2 regions of the Variovorax sp. PBS-H4 genome follow, and region 2 is predicted to be linked to the other one. Evidence: predicted binding sites of a transcription regulator. Region 2 holds the regulator's gene; the other holds the start of a gene.
The links. The regulator FNR, encoded in region 2, switches genes on or off when oxygen is low (the NO sensors DNR and NnrR bind a similar motif). The targets are predictions, from matches to a motif close to TTGATNNNNATCAA.

Region 1 (7,610 bases), 930 kb from region 2:
GGATGCCGAAGTTGAGTTCAGGCCATGCCAGCTGCGACGCGATGATCACGCCGACCAGCATGCCGACCACGCCCCAGACTACGGACATGAGGGCAAACTGCCGCACGACCGTGTCGCTGTAGACGGCTTGGGAGGGATTGGAGGGTTGCATCTTCGTGGCCTTGTCTTGGTGGCGCCAGTGTCCGGGCGCCGCATGGCCGGCGGCTTGATGCAGATCAATCGTTTCGCAGAATGCGCTCGCCTTCGCCTTCGATGTCGTCGAACTGGCCACGCTCGACCGCCCACCAAAGACCGGCCAGGATCACCAGCACGAGCACCACAGAAAAGGGGACCAGCAGGAAGAGGATGTCCATCAGTCTCTCCTGCCTGCCGGCCTGGCCAGGCGCGCCGCGTTGAGCACCACCACCAGCGAACTCGCCGCCATGCCCAGCCCGGCGAGCCAGGCAGGCAGCCAGCCTGTCAGCGCCATCGGCACGCACAGCGCGTTGTAGCCGGCCGCCCACCAGAGGTTCTGGCGCACGATGCGCAGGGTGCGGCGCGCCTGCGCGATGGCCTGCGGGATGGCCGCGAGCGAATCGCCCAGCACGACGAAATCGGCGCGCGCCTGCGCCAGCGGGACCGCGGCGCCGACCGCGAAGGACGCGTTGGCCTGCGCGAGCACCGGGCCGTCGCCGTCGCCGACCATGGCGACCCGACCGCCATGCGCCTGCAGCGCCTGCAGCACGCGCAGCTTGGCCTCCGGCGTGCAGTCCCCTTGGAACACGCCGATACCCGCGCGCCGCGCAACACGTCCTGCGCGGCAGCGGCACGGTCGCCGGACAGGAGTTGCACGGCAACGCCCTGCTCCCGCAGCGCGGCCACGCGATCCCGACAGCATCGCTGCGCAGTTCCTCGGCCAACACAAAGCTGGCGATCCAGCCCTGCGGATCGCTCAGGTGCACCTGCGCCGCGTCGCGACCTGCAGCGGCTCGACGTCGCAGAATGCCGCCGAGCCCAGGCGCAGTCGGCGCGCCGCCCCCCCCGCATCGCCTGCACGGCGCAAGCGGCCCTCGGAGTCCCATGCCGCTGTATTCGGTCGTGCCTAGAAGTTCCCATGCCGGGGGAGAGCGAAATTGCGAACGCCACGCGCCGACCATCGCGCGTGCGGCCGGATGCAGCGATTGCGCGCCGAGCGCGGCGGCGAGCTCGACCGCGTCGCCCGGCCGCAGGCCCTTGCGGCAATAGACGCGCTCCAGCCTGGGCGTATCGCGCGTCAGTGTGCCGGTCTTGTCGAACACGACGGTGTCCACAGTTGCCAGCGCCTCGAGCGCCTGAAGATTGCGCACCATCACGCCGCCGCGCGCCATTGCACCCGCGCTGGCCAGCATGGCCGCCGGCGTGGCGAGCGACAGCGCGCAGGGGCAGGTCACGATCAGCACCGCTACCGCGACCATCAACGCGCGACCGGGATCGACCTGCCACCAGAACGCGGCAGCCAGCGCGGCGGCGGCAAGCACGGCCAGCAGGAAGGGCCGCGCCGCACGGTCCGCCAGTTGGGCGAGCCGCGGCTTCTGCAACGAAGCGCTCTCCATCAATGCGACGATCTGAGCGAAGCGCGTGCCCTGCCCCACTGATTCCACCTGCACCTGCACGGGCGACGAGAGATTGTGGCTGCCGGCCAGCACGTGCGCGCCGCAGGGGCGCGGCACCGGGCGCGATTCGCCGGTCAGCAGGGCTTCGTCCGCCGTGGTGTCGCCCGCGGTCACGACGCCGTCCGCCGGAAAGGCTTCGCCAGGCAGCACGCGCACCACGTCGCCGCGCACGAGCCGCCGCACGGCGACGCGCAAGAAGGCCCCGTCGGCGCCGAGCCGCTCGACGCTGTCCGGCAGCCGGTTCATCAAGGCTTCCAGGGACCCGGCCGTGCGGTCCCGCAATCGTGCTTCCAGCCATCGCCCCGTCAGCAGGAAGAACACGAACATCGTGAGCGAATCGAAGTAGACCTCGCCGCCCAGGGGTCCCGCGGCGTCGAAGGTGGCTGCTGTGCTGACCGCGAAGGTCACGGCAATGCCGAGCGCCACGGGCAGGTCCATGCCGACGCGTCGCATGCGCAGGTCGCGCAGCGCGCTGCGAAAAAACGGACCGCACGAGAACAGCATCACCGGCAGCGTCAGTACCCACGATGCCCAGCGAAGCAGCTGCGCGGCGTCCGGCGCCAGGTCACCGGGCTGGGCGATATACGCGGGATAGGCGTACATCATCACCTGCATCATGCAGAAGCCCGCGACCAGCCAGCGCCAGAGCGCCAGCCGGGCCTCGCGCGTGCGTCGCGCGCGCAGGGCCGTGTCCGCGGCGGGCAGCAGCCGGTATCCGGCTGCAGCACTGGCGCCAAACCAGCGGGAAGGACTCACGGCTGCGGCCGACCAGACCACACGCGCCCGCCGGGTCGCCGCATTGACTTCGACCTTGCACACGCCCGGCACCTGCGCCAGCACCGCCTCCACCGTGAACGCACACGCCGCGCAGTGCATGCCCTCGACCACGACCTGCGATTCCCAGCGGCCGGTGGCGGCGTCGCCGTCGAGCGGTCGCCCGAAGGCGTGCCACTCGGCCGGGTCGTCGAGCGCCGTCCAGCCGGCCTTCGATTCGGCATCAGCGCATGTTGGGTCCGCGCCGGTGGCCCGGGTCGCCGAGAGTGCAGCTTGCATGTGGCGAGGCTACGGGGCCGCACGTGCCCCTGGATTGATCTGTATCAACCCGCTTGCGCGCCAGCCGTCTACGCTTGGCAACATCGCTTCATCGGAAACACCATGTTCAAACGCATCCTCGTCGCGACCGACGGCTCGACGCTCTCGAAGAAGGCCGTGTCCAGCGCCATCGCGCTTGCGGCGCAGCATGACGCCGACCTCGTCGCGCTTACCGTCATACCGCGCTATCCAACGAACTACTTCGACGGCGCGATGTCGTTCTCGCACCAGGATGTCGCGCGCATCGAGAAGCAGTGGGCCGACAAGGCGCAGGGCCTGCTCGACGCGATCGGTGCGCGGGCCAAGGCAGCCGGCATTCGCGCCAAGACGGTCGCAGTCACTTCGGACCGGGTGGCCGATGCGGTCATCGCGGCGTCGAAGAAGCACAAGAGCGACCTGATCGTGATGGCCTCGCACGGGCGCAAAGGGATCAAGCGGCTGTTGCTGGGCAGCGAGACGCAGCATGTGCTGACGCATTCGGCGCTGCCTGTGCTGGTGCTTCGATAGCGGGCGGCTCGCATCGAGGCGAACGAACTTCTCGAAACCCTGCAGGAGCTTGTACCTTGACCACGAAACAGTCCGCCATGCTGAAGGCATTTGCGTTCGTTCTTGCCACCCTGGCGGCGACCGGTTTGCTGGTGGCCGCAGGCTTGGCGGAATCTCCACAGGCGCAGGCCGCTACCGTACGGCCGGCCTGACGTTGGCGCCCTCAGAAGCTGGGGGCGTCCGGATCGGGGGCCCTTGTCGAAAGCGCCTTCTGGGCTTCCGAGAACCTTTCACCGAAGTAGGCGTCGAGCCGCCCTTCGATGCCTCCTTGCTCCGTCGCCTGGGCCTTCAGGGCTACAGGCGTCGCGCCGTTGTCCTTGGATTTCACGCCGCTGTCGTAGCAGGCGGAGATGGTGAGTGCTGCGCACATAAAGATCGATGTGCGAATTCCCATGACGATGTTCATACCGGCTCCTGGGTGTGGCCAAACCGACGCGGATGATTGGAGGTCAAGTTCTGCGCACCTCGCCGTTCAAGCCGAAGCCGGCCGAGGGCGGGTTGCGTGCAGCACTTCGCGATGACGCGTGCAACAAGGTTCCGATTGCGGGACCCATACCACCGTCTGTCGTCGGGCCCAGATGGCCTCTCGAGTTTCAAGTCTCCGCGGAGGTCCGGGTAACGCGGGCCGCTGGAGCCATGGCGTCGACCGCAGTGTCCGACGCGTTCGCTATCGTAGAAGGCCCGCCGGAGAGTGCAATAGCCTGAACGACATAGTGGTTGCAACCGCGGCGAGTTGCTGCGCCGTTCTTCGAATCGCGCATCTCCGTCGCGCGGTGCGTGACCGGAAGTGGGTTGATCCAGATCAACGCCTGGAGACCGCGTCCCGCTACGCTGTGAACACCCGAACAATGTCCCGAGGATTCAAGCGCGACACCCGCTTCCGGAGCACCCCGGACCTGTGGAGGCCTCGCCAAACGCAACAAGAGAGCTCCCAATGTCTTCTTCCATGGAACACGGCGTGTCATCGCCGGGCGCGGCCGATCCGCCTGTCACCGAACGGCAACTGGCCGAGCTCCTCCACACGCGCCGCACCGTGCTGCCCCGGCGGCTCGGCGCGCCGGGACCCACGCAGCCCGAACTCGAACATATCCTCGGCGCCGCCGCCGCGGCGCCCGATCATGGAGGACTCGTGCCATGGCGCTTCGTCATCGTTCCACCACCGCAACGCGGGCGGCTGGGCGAAGTTTTGGCGCGGTCCCTGGAGGAACGCGACACCGCCGCCACGCCTGACCAGCGCGGCATGGAGCGCGAGAAGGCATTCCAGGCACCGGTCCTGATGCTCGCAATCGTTCGGCTCGGCCCCCAGAACGAGCAGATCCCGGCGACCGAGAGAATCCTGTCGGCCGGATGCGCCATCCAGAACATGCTGCTGACTGCGACCGTCCTGGGCTACGGCTCTGCCCTCACCAGCGGCGAGTCGCTCCAGTCTGCCGAGCTGCGCGCGTTGTTCGGCGTGGAGGAACACGAGGAGCCGCTGTGCTTCATCAGCGTGGGCACGGTGCTGGCCCACAAAGAGGGCCCGGCACGGCCAGCGCTCGAGCGCTATGTCTCACAACTGGGGCCCGTACGCGGACATTGACGCGTTCTGCTTGGCGCTGACATGGCGCCGGTGAGCACGGTCCAGGGCGCGGGCTACATCCTCGTCTCGAAGGTGGAGATGCCCTGACGCCCGCGCCTGCGCACCTTGAGCGTCGACCCGGCGTTTTCCCGCGTTGAAACCTGCCGCGGTATCTTGACAATCAACCTTCGGCCATCCAACGCGCAGGACCGCGCATCGCCATGAACACCACCACGCATTCCGAAATCCAGAAGCTCGTCTCCGCCGAGGAATGGCAATTGCGCGTGGACCTCGCGGCCTGCTACCGGCTCGTCGCCCTCCACGGCTGGAGCGACCTCGTCTTCACCCACATCAGTGCGCGCGTGCCGGGGCCCGATCACCATTTCCTGATCAATCCCTACGGGCTGATGTTCGACGAGATCACCGCCTCGAGCCTGGTCAAGGTGGACCAGGACTGCAGCAAGGTGATCACCTCGCCCTACCCCGTCAATCCCGCGGGCTTCGTCATTCATAGCGCCATCCATGCGGCCCGGCCGGACATCCAGTGCGTGCTGCACACCCACACGCGTGCGGGCATCGCCGTCAGCGCGCAAAAAGACGGCGTGCTGCCGATCAGCCAGCAATCCACCTTCGTGCTGGCCTCGCTGGCCTACCACGACTACGAGGGCGTGGCCTTCCGCGACGACGAGAAGCCGCGGCTGCAGGCCGACATGGGCGAAGCCAACTTCCTGATGCTGCGCAACCATGGCTTGCTGACCGTGGGCAAGACCATCGCCGACGCGTTCCTGTCGATGTACACCTTCGAAAACACCTGCCAGATCCAGATCGCCGCACAGGCAGGCGGCGGCGAACTCACCCATGTCGATCCGCGCATCATCGAAGGCGTGGGGCAGGCGCTGAAGGTGCAGACCGGTGGCTTGGGCGGGGCCTTCGTCTGGCCTGCGTTGATCCGCAGGCTCGACCGGATCGACTCGACCTACAAGAACTAGTAGCGGGCCGCGGCCGGCAGTCTCGCTACCCGTACTTACCCTCAGCGCACTGACGGCGGATCGACAGCTTCGATTCCTACGATTTCTCCGAGGCCGCCCGAGACGCGGGCCGCCCACGGCGCAGTTCGCGCACTACAGGAGACATCGACCATGCAGATCACCGGCATGTTGCACGGCGCACGCCTGCTGCAATTCGCGGGCTTTCCGGCCACCGAGGTGCTGGGCCCCGCGGCCAGCGAAGAGGAAATCAAGGCGCTGATCGACAAGTACGGGCTCATCTTCGTCAAGCCCGTTTTCAAGGGCGGCATCGGCAAGAAGGGCAAGGCCGGCCTGCTGGGCCGGGCCACCGACCTGAAGACCGCACTCGCCGAAAAGGAACGCCTCTACTTCGCCGAGCACACGGTCGGCCATGTCAAGGCCAAGGCAAACGGCGTGACCTTCGAGGCCGGCGTGCCGGCCAAGCACGAGGTCTACTTTTCCATCAGCGACTCCACCCGCTTCCGCGCGCCGACCATGACGCTCACGCACATGGGCGGCATGGACATCGAGGAGCTGGACAAGACCCAGGTCGCGACGGTGCCCTTCGACCCCCTGACCGGCCTGAAGGCCTTCGTGGTGGCGAACGCGCTCACCGAGATCGGCGCGCCGAAGGAGATCATCTCGCCGCTGGTCCAGCAGTTGCCCAAGCTGTGGGAACTGTTCCATGACTTCGGGATGACCACGCTGGAGCTCAACCCGATCCGCATGCGCGAGGACAAGAAGGGCCGGCTCACGCCGGTCGCCTGCGACTTCAAGTGCGGCTTCGACCGCGACGACCCGCGCTGGCTGCGCCTGGGTCTGCCGCCCCATCTGTTCGCGGCCGACTACTCGGACTTCGAGCAAGAGATCAACACCCTGCGCACGCACCAGGGGCAGAGCGACGTGTACGTGATCAACGAGAACGGCACGGTGCTCGCCCCTACCTTCGGCGGTGGCGCCAACTCGCTGGTGACCGAGATGCTGGGCGACGACGCGATCATCAGTTCCGACTTCGGCGGCAACCCGCCCTACGAGAAGATGAAGGAGGTGGCGCGCATCTGCTTCAGGCACTGGCTCAAGCAGGCCAACGTGCTCTTCATCATCGGCGGCAAGAGCAACAACACCGACATCTTCGAGACCCTGCGCGCGATGGCCGACGCGCTGCGCGAGCACTTCAGCCAGCATGGACCAACGCCTCTCTACGTGGTGGTGGGCCGTGGCGGGCCGAACCTGGTGCGCGGCATGGGCGCGCTGCGCGACACCTGCGATGCCCTGGGCCTGCCCTACCGCCTCTTCGGCTTCGACTCCGACATGAGCGAGGTGATCCAGTTCGCCCGCAAGGTCAACGCGTGGATGAAGGACGGCGGCCGCGAGCAGGTCGCGGCGCGCCTTGGCATCCAGGCCGCAGCGGCCGCTTGAAAGGGAAGGAAGACATCATGCAATCCAGCTGGCAGAAGACAGGCGTGGGCGACTTCAAGTACCACGTCGGCATCAGCTCGCTCACGCAGGTCGCCTCGCGCGAAGACCGCGTCTGCGTGCTCAACATCCTGGGCGGCGAGTCGAGCGAGGTCACGCCGGTGAGCCATGCCTACTCGGGCGGCAACGTCGTCTTCGGCACCGCGCCCGGCAAGGGCGGCGCGGTGCTCGAGACGCCCATCGGCGAGATTCCCGTCTTCAACAACGTGCGCGACGGGCTGGCGGCGGGCCACCGCTTCAACTGCGGCGTGGTGTACCTGCCGCCATCGGCCGCGCGCGACGGCGTGGCCGAATTGATCC
Region 2 (7,610 bases):
CCGGCTCCAATTCTTCGGCGCCGCACTCAGCGGTGCCGAGGCCACTCATGCAGCCGAGCGACGACGCATGCACTCGCCCAAGAGGGCCTGAGGCATTGTTCTCGATCATGGCTCGACCGCACGAGGTCGCGTGACATCGAGCCGAGGCGAACCGTAGAAGGCGGGCGGTCCGATCCACTTGATCTTCCAGCGCAAGGCGGCGCCGTCAGGCGGCTTTTAAAGGGCCGTCCCTGCAGCGGCAGCGCCCAGGCCGATGGGCGCCGGCACCGCATTCACGATGCGCGTGAAGAGCGCCCGATACTCCACATCCGGCTCGCAGCCGGCCAGTGCGTCGCGGTTCTCGCCGAAAGCCTTGTCCAGATCGGCCCAGTCCTCTTGCGTCAGCACCCGTTCCGCCAGCGGCAGGATCTCCCGCTCTTCCAGCGCCATGTGCGCAAGGTAGAAATCGACATAGTGTTCGACGGCTTGCTCAAAGGCCTTGCGCCGCGACTCGCCCATCATCTCGAACGCGAGCAGCGCATGCTCCACGTTGCGGATGCGCCGTTCCCCGCGCGCGTGATCGTCGTCCAGGCGGTCGAGCAGCTCGCGCGACAGTGGTGTCCGGGCGCGCAGTTTGGGAAAGAGCAGTTCGGTCTCCTTCCGGTGATGGCGCTTTTCCGGAAATTCGTCGACATAGAACAGCATGGCCCGCAGCGCCCCGAAGTCTGGCATGGTGCCCTGGCGGCGATGCTGCGCAAGCAGCAGGACGATCGAGCGCAGCATGGCCGCGAGCGCCGAGTGTTCCTCTCGAATGATCCTGACGGTGGTGTGGTTCATGGGGTCACCTTCTCAAAGACGCTAGGCTCGCACGGCGGACCGGCCGGGACCTTGTCGCAGATCAAAGCAACGAAGCCTCGCAAGGCGCTTCAGCGCAGCAACAGCACCGGCACGCTGCACCGCGCCAGCACCTTCGTGGCGACCGAGCCGAGGACGAGGTTCTTCAAGGCGCCGACCCCGTGCGAACCCATGACCAGCAGGTCGAACTTGCCGGCTTCCGCGTACGCGGCAATCTCCTGGGCAGGATGGCCCAGCTTGTGGACGAAGGTCGCGTCGATACCGGACTCCCGCAGGGAAGCCCGGATCGGATCCAGCACGACGCGTGCATCGTCCTCGTAGTAGCCGCGCACCATGTCAGGCCCTGCGAACGCGGCGGCCCGGTGCGGCACCGGCAGGACCACGTAGAGCACCGTGCAAGGCTGCACGCCGAGGAATTCCTTGTGCGTCGCCAGATAGGACAACATGCGGTTCGTGTAGTCGCTGCCATCCACGGCCAGAAGAGTCTTCATGATGAGGGCCTCGTTGATGAAAGTATTGGATGGCTTGATGCTCGCTGCCGGCGGATCGTGCTCCCTTGCGCCAGATCAAGCCACGGAACCCGGCAATGCTGACACTGGCCCCATCCAATCCAGGAGCAGACCATGTACCAACGGATCCTTGTTCCCGTCGATGGCAGCGCGACATCGACCCGCGGCCTCGAGGAGGCCATTCAACTTGCCAGGCTCACGCAAGGCAGGCTGAGGCTCTTCCACGTGATCGACGAGCTCTCTTTCGCCCTGGCCATGGATGCCTACTCGGGCTATGCAGGCGATTGGCTCAACGTGCTTCGCGAGCAGGGCAGGCGCATCCTCGACGAGGGCAAGGCCAAGGCACAGGCCGCCGGGGTCGATGCAGAGGCACAGCTGTGCGACAGCTTCTCGGGATCGGTCCACCAGATGGTGAACGACGAGGCCGCCAAGTGGCCCGCGCAACTCATCGTCCTCGGTACCCATGGCCGCCGCGGAGTCGGTCGCGTCGTCATGGGCAGCAGCGCAGAACACATCCTGCGGTACGCCTCGGTCCCCGTCCTCCTGGTGCGCGCACCCGAAAGCGAAAAGAAGGCCGGGGAGGAAGTGAAGGCGGTGCACGTCAGCCTGCCAACGGGCGCCCTGGCCTTCGAATAGCGCGCGAGGCAGCCGGCCTGGCGTGACCTGACCGGCGGGCCTGCAACCCTAGCCGCACCAGATCTCTATCTGCCGGGTCAGATCGTTCCACAGCGCCTGCACCGCCATCGCGGCGAGCAGTCCGCCTGCGATGCGAGTGCCCCACTCCTTGCGCATCACGCCGGCGCCCGAGCCCAGGCGCTCCCACAGCCACGGCGCCGCCGCGAGCCACACGCCGCTGCCCGCGGCGAAGAGCGTCATCACCAGCGCGCCCTGGACGGGCCCATCGGCCAGGCCCGCCAGCATCAGCGCCGAATAGAGCAAGCCGCAGGGCATGGCAACCCACATCGCCCCGATGGCAAGCAGGCCCGGCACCGAGCCCGTCGCTGGGTGCAGCCGCGCAGCCACCGCCCTCCCGATGCGATGGGCCCACATCGGCTGGCGCCCGAGCCCCGCGAGCAACAGCGCCCAGCCCAGGACGAACACATGGAGCAGCACCCACAACGGGCGCAAAGCCGCCACCTGCCCGCTCGCGAAGGCGAGGCTCCCCACCGCGGCCGCGGCCACCGCGCCGGCCGCCGCGTAGCCGCCCACCCGCCCCGCGTGAAAAGCCCAGGCCGCCGCACCTTCCCGCTCCCGCATCGGCAGTGCCGCAACGCCACCGCCTTGCGGCGCGCGCACGATGCGGATCACGCCGGCACAGGCCGCGCCGCACATGGCGACGCAATGGGGCCCGCCGGCCAGTCCCATCAGCAACGCGGTGCCGGCCAGCGCGGTCTGCATGCTCAGACGATGCGCGAGAAGCGCGCGCGATTGCGGTCGGACTGCAGGTAGCGGTCGAACACCATCGCGATGGCCCGCACGAAGAACCAGCCCATCGGCGTGACTTCGATCTCGTGGTCGTGCACGTGCACCAACTCCTGTGCAGCGAGGGGTGCCAGTGCCACCAGCTCGTCCGCGAAGTAGCGCCGGAAGTCGACCAGGTGCGCTTGCTCGATCGCCTCGAAGTCCACGTGGCCCTGGCACATCAGCGCCATGATTACCGAACGCCGGAGCACATCGTCGCGCGTCATGGCCAGGCCACGCACCACCGGCAATCGATCCTGGTCCAGGTGGTCGTAGTACTCCTCGAGTGTCTTGGCGTTCTGGCTGTAGGTGGCGCCGACCGCACCGATGCCCGACACCCCGAGGGCCACCAGGTCACTGTCCGGCTGCGTGGTGTAGCCCTGGAAGTTGCGATGCAGGCGCCCCTGGCGCTTCGCAATGGCGAGCGGGTCATCCGGCAGGGCGAAATGGTCCATGCCGATGTAGACGTAGCCCGCCGCGGAGAGCGTCGCGATCGACCGCGACAGCATCTCGATCCGGGTCCTGGCGTCCGGCAATTCGTCGGCCGCGATACGGCGCTGGGCCTTGAACCGCTCCGGAAGGTGCGCATAGGCATAGAGCGCGATGCGGTCGGGCCGCAGCTCGCAGACCTGCGCGAGCGTGCGGTCGAAGGACTGGATGGTCTGGCGCGGCAGTCCATGGATGAGATCGATGTTGATCGAGCCGAAGCCGAGCCCGCGCGCGCTCGCCACCAGGTCGAACACCTGCCTCGCGGGCTGAACGCGGTGCACGGCCTTCTGCACCTCCGGGTCGAAGTCCTGGACGCCGAAGCTCAGGCGATCGAAGCCCATGTCGGCGAGGTTCGCGAGGCGGTGCCCGTCCACGGTACGCGGATCGATCTCGATCGACTGCTCGCGTTCCGGCGCCAGCGTGAACGCGTCCCCGAGCACCGACAGCAGTTCGCGCAATCCGGCGTCGTGCAGGAAGGTCGGCGTCCCGCCACCAAGGTGCAGCTGGCTGACCGCAGCGCCGCGGCCGAGCTGCGCGGCCTGCAGGGCGATCTCCTTGGCCAGGTAATCGAGGTACTCCCGCCCTCGGCTCTGGTGGCGGGTAACGATCTTGTTGCAGGCACAGTAATAGCACAGCGATGCACAGAACGGGATGTGCACGTAGAGCGACAGCGGCCGCCCGTGCGCGCCGAGTTCGCAGCGCTGACGCAGCGCTCGCACGTAGTCCTCGGGTCCGAAGGCTTCGACGAAGCGGTCGGCCGTCGGGTAGGAGGTATAGCGGGGCCCCTGGAGGTCGAAGCGGCGCAGCAGCTCCTGTGACGGGAGGATCAGCGACGCGGCGTCGGGGGCGAAGGCCAAAGATGATTTCATCGCAGCGGCATGAAAAGCAATGAGCCACTATGCCGCCGCGCGGCGCGGCGGGCCTTGATGTGCATCAAGCCCGCGACGTGCGTTGCGACACAGAATGACCGCACCTCTCCAACACCCCGCCATGACAGCCCAGAACATCAAGGTCGCCTGCTCGAGCTGTACCCTGCGCGAGCTCTGCATGCCCGCCGGGCTGGAGCCGGACGATCTGAAGCGCATCGACGAGCTCGTTTCCACGCGACGCAAGGTGCGCCGGCGCGAGACCCTGTTCCGCAACGGCGAGCGCTTCAGCGCGCTCTACGCCATCCGCAGCGGCTTCTTCAAGACGCGCGTCGCGAGCGAGGATGGTCGCGACCAGGTCACGGGCTTCCAGATGGCGGGCGAGATCATCGGCCTGGACGGCATCGTCAATGACCAGCACACCTGCGATGCCATCGCCATCGAGGACGCCGAGGTCTGCGTGATGCCCTTCCATCGCCTGGAGGCGCTGTCGCGCGAGGTCAAGGTGCTGCAGCGCCACATCCACCAGATCATGAGCCGGGAGATCGTGCGCGATCACGGCGTGATGCTGCTGCTGGGGAGCATGCGCGCCGAGGAGCGGCTCGCTGCCTTCCTGCTGAATCTCGTACAGCGCCTGCACGCGCGCGGCTTCTCGCAGTCCGAGTTCATCCTGCGCATGACCCGCGAGGAGATCGGCAGCTACCTGGGGCTCACGCTCGAAACGGTGAGCCGCACGCTCTCGAAGTTCATGACGGACGGCATCGTCGAGGTCGACCAGCGCAAGGTGCGCATCGTCGATCCGGAGGCGCTCCGGCGTCTGGTCAATCCTCCCGGCTGCTGACCTGCCGGCGTCCTGAAGAGAGGCGGCGCTTCGCACGTGCTACGCGCGCCTGAGCGACTGAAGGCGGTAGGATCCGGCCAGCAGCAGCCCATGCCCATCGACTACGCCAGACGACTTACCGGTCGAAAAAGAACCCCGATCGCAAACCGCCACCTCGGGTTTGCGTTGGCATTCGTGGCCGGCGCGATCAACGCCGGCGGGTTCCTGGCCGTCCATCAGTACACCTCGCACATGACAGGCATCGTCTCGTCCATGGCAGACAATCTTGTGCTGGGCACCTACGACATCGTGCTGGGCGGGGCGGGCGGACTGGTGTCGTTCGTGGCAGGAGCGGCAACTTCCGCAGTACTGGTCAACTATGCGCGCAGGCGCCGCATGCACAGCGAATACGCTTTGCCGCTGCTGGTGGAAGCCACCCTCCTGATCTGCTTTGGAGCGCTGGGGGCCAGGTTGTCCAGCATGCAGGGCTTCTTTGTGCCCGTGACAGTGATGCTGCTCTGCTTCATCATGGGGCTGCAGAACGCCGTGATCACCAAGCTGTCGCACGCCGAGATCAGAACGACGCACTTGACCGGCATCGTGACCGACATCGGGATCGAGCTCGGGAAACTGTTCTATCGGAATGCCTCTGGCCCGCCGTCGCATCTTCGCGTGCTCGCCAACCGCGACCGCCTTCGCGTTCTCACGCTTCTCGTTGTCTTTTTCTTCCTGGGCGGGGTGATGGGCGCGGTCGGATTCAAGCATGTCGGGTACGTCTCGACTGTTCCTCTCGCGCTGTTGTTGCTTGTGCTTGCGATCGTCCCGGCATTCGATGACCTGGCCACCCTGGCACGCCGCTGGAGCCGCAGGTCCAGACGGTCGGGAAGGAAGGCGTGACGGCGGCCCCCGAGAAACTGCAACTGCTCCTTCTGGATGTTCGGCAGCTTTCTCGGGCCTTTTTTGCAGACCATTCCTAGGGGAACGGAGCGCCCAGGACTTTATTCGTCTCCGCCACCGCCAGCCGCGCCCAGTTTTCGTAGCCCATGGCGGGGGCGCGCGATTCGCTCGGCACCTCGATGCTGACGGGCGTGCCCCGCGGCAAGGCATCGAACAGCGCGCGCAGCGGCAGGTCCCCTTCGCCCGGAAGCATCCGCTCGCAGCGCGCCGCGTGGATCAGGCCTTCGGTCGTGTCGGGGCCCGGGACCGGGCCGTCGCAGATCTGGGCGTAGTGGACCCAGCGCGGATCGAGCGCGCGGATTTCCTCGAGCGAGCTGCCGCAACGCGCGAAGTGCAGCGCGTCCACCAGCACCCCGCCGTTCGGCTGGGCGGCGCCACGCACGATGCGCACGGCCGCTGCCACGTCGGGCACGTCCGTCCATGGCATGAACTCCACGTCGCACGTGAGCTTGTGCCGGGCCGCCGCTTCGCACAGCGCCGCGAAAGACGCCGTCATGCGCGACGCGTTCGGGTCGTCCCCCGCAACGAGGATGTGCTTCGCGCCGAGCTGCTCGCCGACTTCGAGAAATCCGGCGTAGGCGGCCACGTCGAAGTGCTCGTTGATGCGCAGCACTTCCAGGTCGAAGATGCCGACCCCGGTATCGGCCAGTGCCGCGAGCGTTTCGCGCAGCATTGCGGCGTCCTCCACCAGCGGGTAGTACAAGCCACCCGCCGTCGTAGGCAGCAACCGGATGCCGACGCCCGCGCAGCCGACAGCCGCCGCGAGCCCGACGATCTGCGGGGGTGCATAAGGCAGCGCCACGAGTTGGCCCAGGTTCCAGGGGTTCGCCGTTGTCATGCGGTCTCCAGTTCGCGTGAGTTGAACGCGCGGTCGAACAAGGGCGACGCGCTGCTCGCCGCCGCGAGGTCCGCCGTGGCCGCCAGCAAGGGCGCCACCAGCGTCAGCATCTTCTCCTGCGTCAGGCGCGCCGATGGTCCCGAGATCGCAAGCACGCCGACGGCGCCTCCGTGGGCGCCGATGATCGGGGCGGAGATCGCCGCCAGGCCGACCGTGTACGTCTCGACCGCGATGGCAAACCCCTGCTTGCGCGCCTGCCGCACGGCTTTCATCACGGCGTTCATCGACGTCGGCGCCCTGGGGCCGAACCGCCCCGGCGCGGGAAGGCCCTGCGCGCTCACCAGGGCAATGGCGTCGGACTCCGGCAGCGTCGACAACCACGCGAAACCGGTGGCCGTGCACGAGAGCTGCGCGTCGACTCCCATGTCCGGGTCGTAGCGCAGGCCGCTGCGCGCCCCCTGCGACTTGGCAACCCACGTCAAGTGATCGACGTCCACGACGCCCAGCCGCACGAGCTCGCCGCTGGCTTCCGCCAGCGTGTCGAGCACCGGCTGGCAAAGATCGATGATCCCCGAGTTCTTGAGATAGGTCAGCCCCAGCGAGACGAGCCGGGTCGTCAGCACGTATTCGCCGCGTTCACGCGACTGCCGCACCCAGCCATGCTCCGCCAGTTCGGCAAGCAGGCGATGCGCTGCCGAAATCGGGATGCCGATGCGATCGGCGAGCGCGCCGATCTGCATCCCGCCGACGTTGTCCGCGAGGCAGTCGAGGATTGCGAGGGTGCGCTGCATGACACCGGACATGGCGGGCCTCCTCTCAGATGGTGACCGGCTGGC

Region 1: a site for FNR is predicted at 2,719-2,732, ahead of E5CHR_RS15240 (universal stress protein). Genes of this name have one in related genera too.

What each region holds. Positions count from the first base shown of each region.
Region 1 is NZ_LR594675.1:3,203,074-3,210,683, reverse strand. It holds gene ccoN (cytochrome-c oxidase, cbb3-type subunit I) at 1-151, opposite strand, end outside; partial or broken gene ccoS (cbb3-type cytochrome oxidase assembly protein CcoS) at 216-341, opposite strand; partial or broken gene E5CHR_RS15245 (heavy metal translocating P-type ATPase) at 353-2,684, opposite strand; gene E5CHR_RS15240 (universal stress protein) at 2,787-3,230, shown strand; gene E5CHR_RS31980 (hypothetical protein) at 3,287-3,421, shown strand; gene E5CHR_RS15235 (hypothetical protein) at 3,433-3,675, opposite strand; gene E5CHR_RS15230 (nitroreductase family protein) at 4,204-4,848, shown strand; gene E5CHR_RS15225 (class II aldolase/adducin family protein) at 5,049-5,816, shown strand; gene E5CHR_RS15220 (ATP citrate lyase citrate-binding domain-containing protein) at 5,967-7,253, shown strand; gene E5CHR_RS15215 (CoA-binding protein) at 7,271-7,610, shown strand, end outside.
Region 2 is NZ_LR594675.1:4,134,377-4,141,986, forward strand. It holds gene E5CHR_RS19590 (flavodoxin family protein) at 1-91, shown strand, start outside; gene E5CHR_RS19595 (hemerythrin domain-containing protein) at 217-816, opposite strand; gene E5CHR_RS19600 (universal stress protein) at 906-1,325, opposite strand; gene E5CHR_RS19605 (universal stress protein) at 1,458-1,979, shown strand; gene E5CHR_RS19610 (sulfite exporter TauE/SafE family protein) at 2,028-2,741, opposite strand; gene hemN (oxygen-independent coproporphyrinogen III oxidase) at 2,744-4,162, opposite strand; gene fnr (fumarate/nitrate reduction transcriptional regulator Fnr) at 4,284-5,000, shown strand; gene E5CHR_RS19625 (YoaK family protein) at 5,091-5,876, shown strand; gene E5CHR_RS19630 (sugar phosphate isomerase/epimerase family protein) at 5,953-6,774, opposite strand; gene E5CHR_RS19635 (IclR family transcriptional regulator) at 6,771-7,577, opposite strand; gene E5CHR_RS19640 (Gfo/Idh/MocA family protein) at 7,591-7,610, opposite strand, start outside.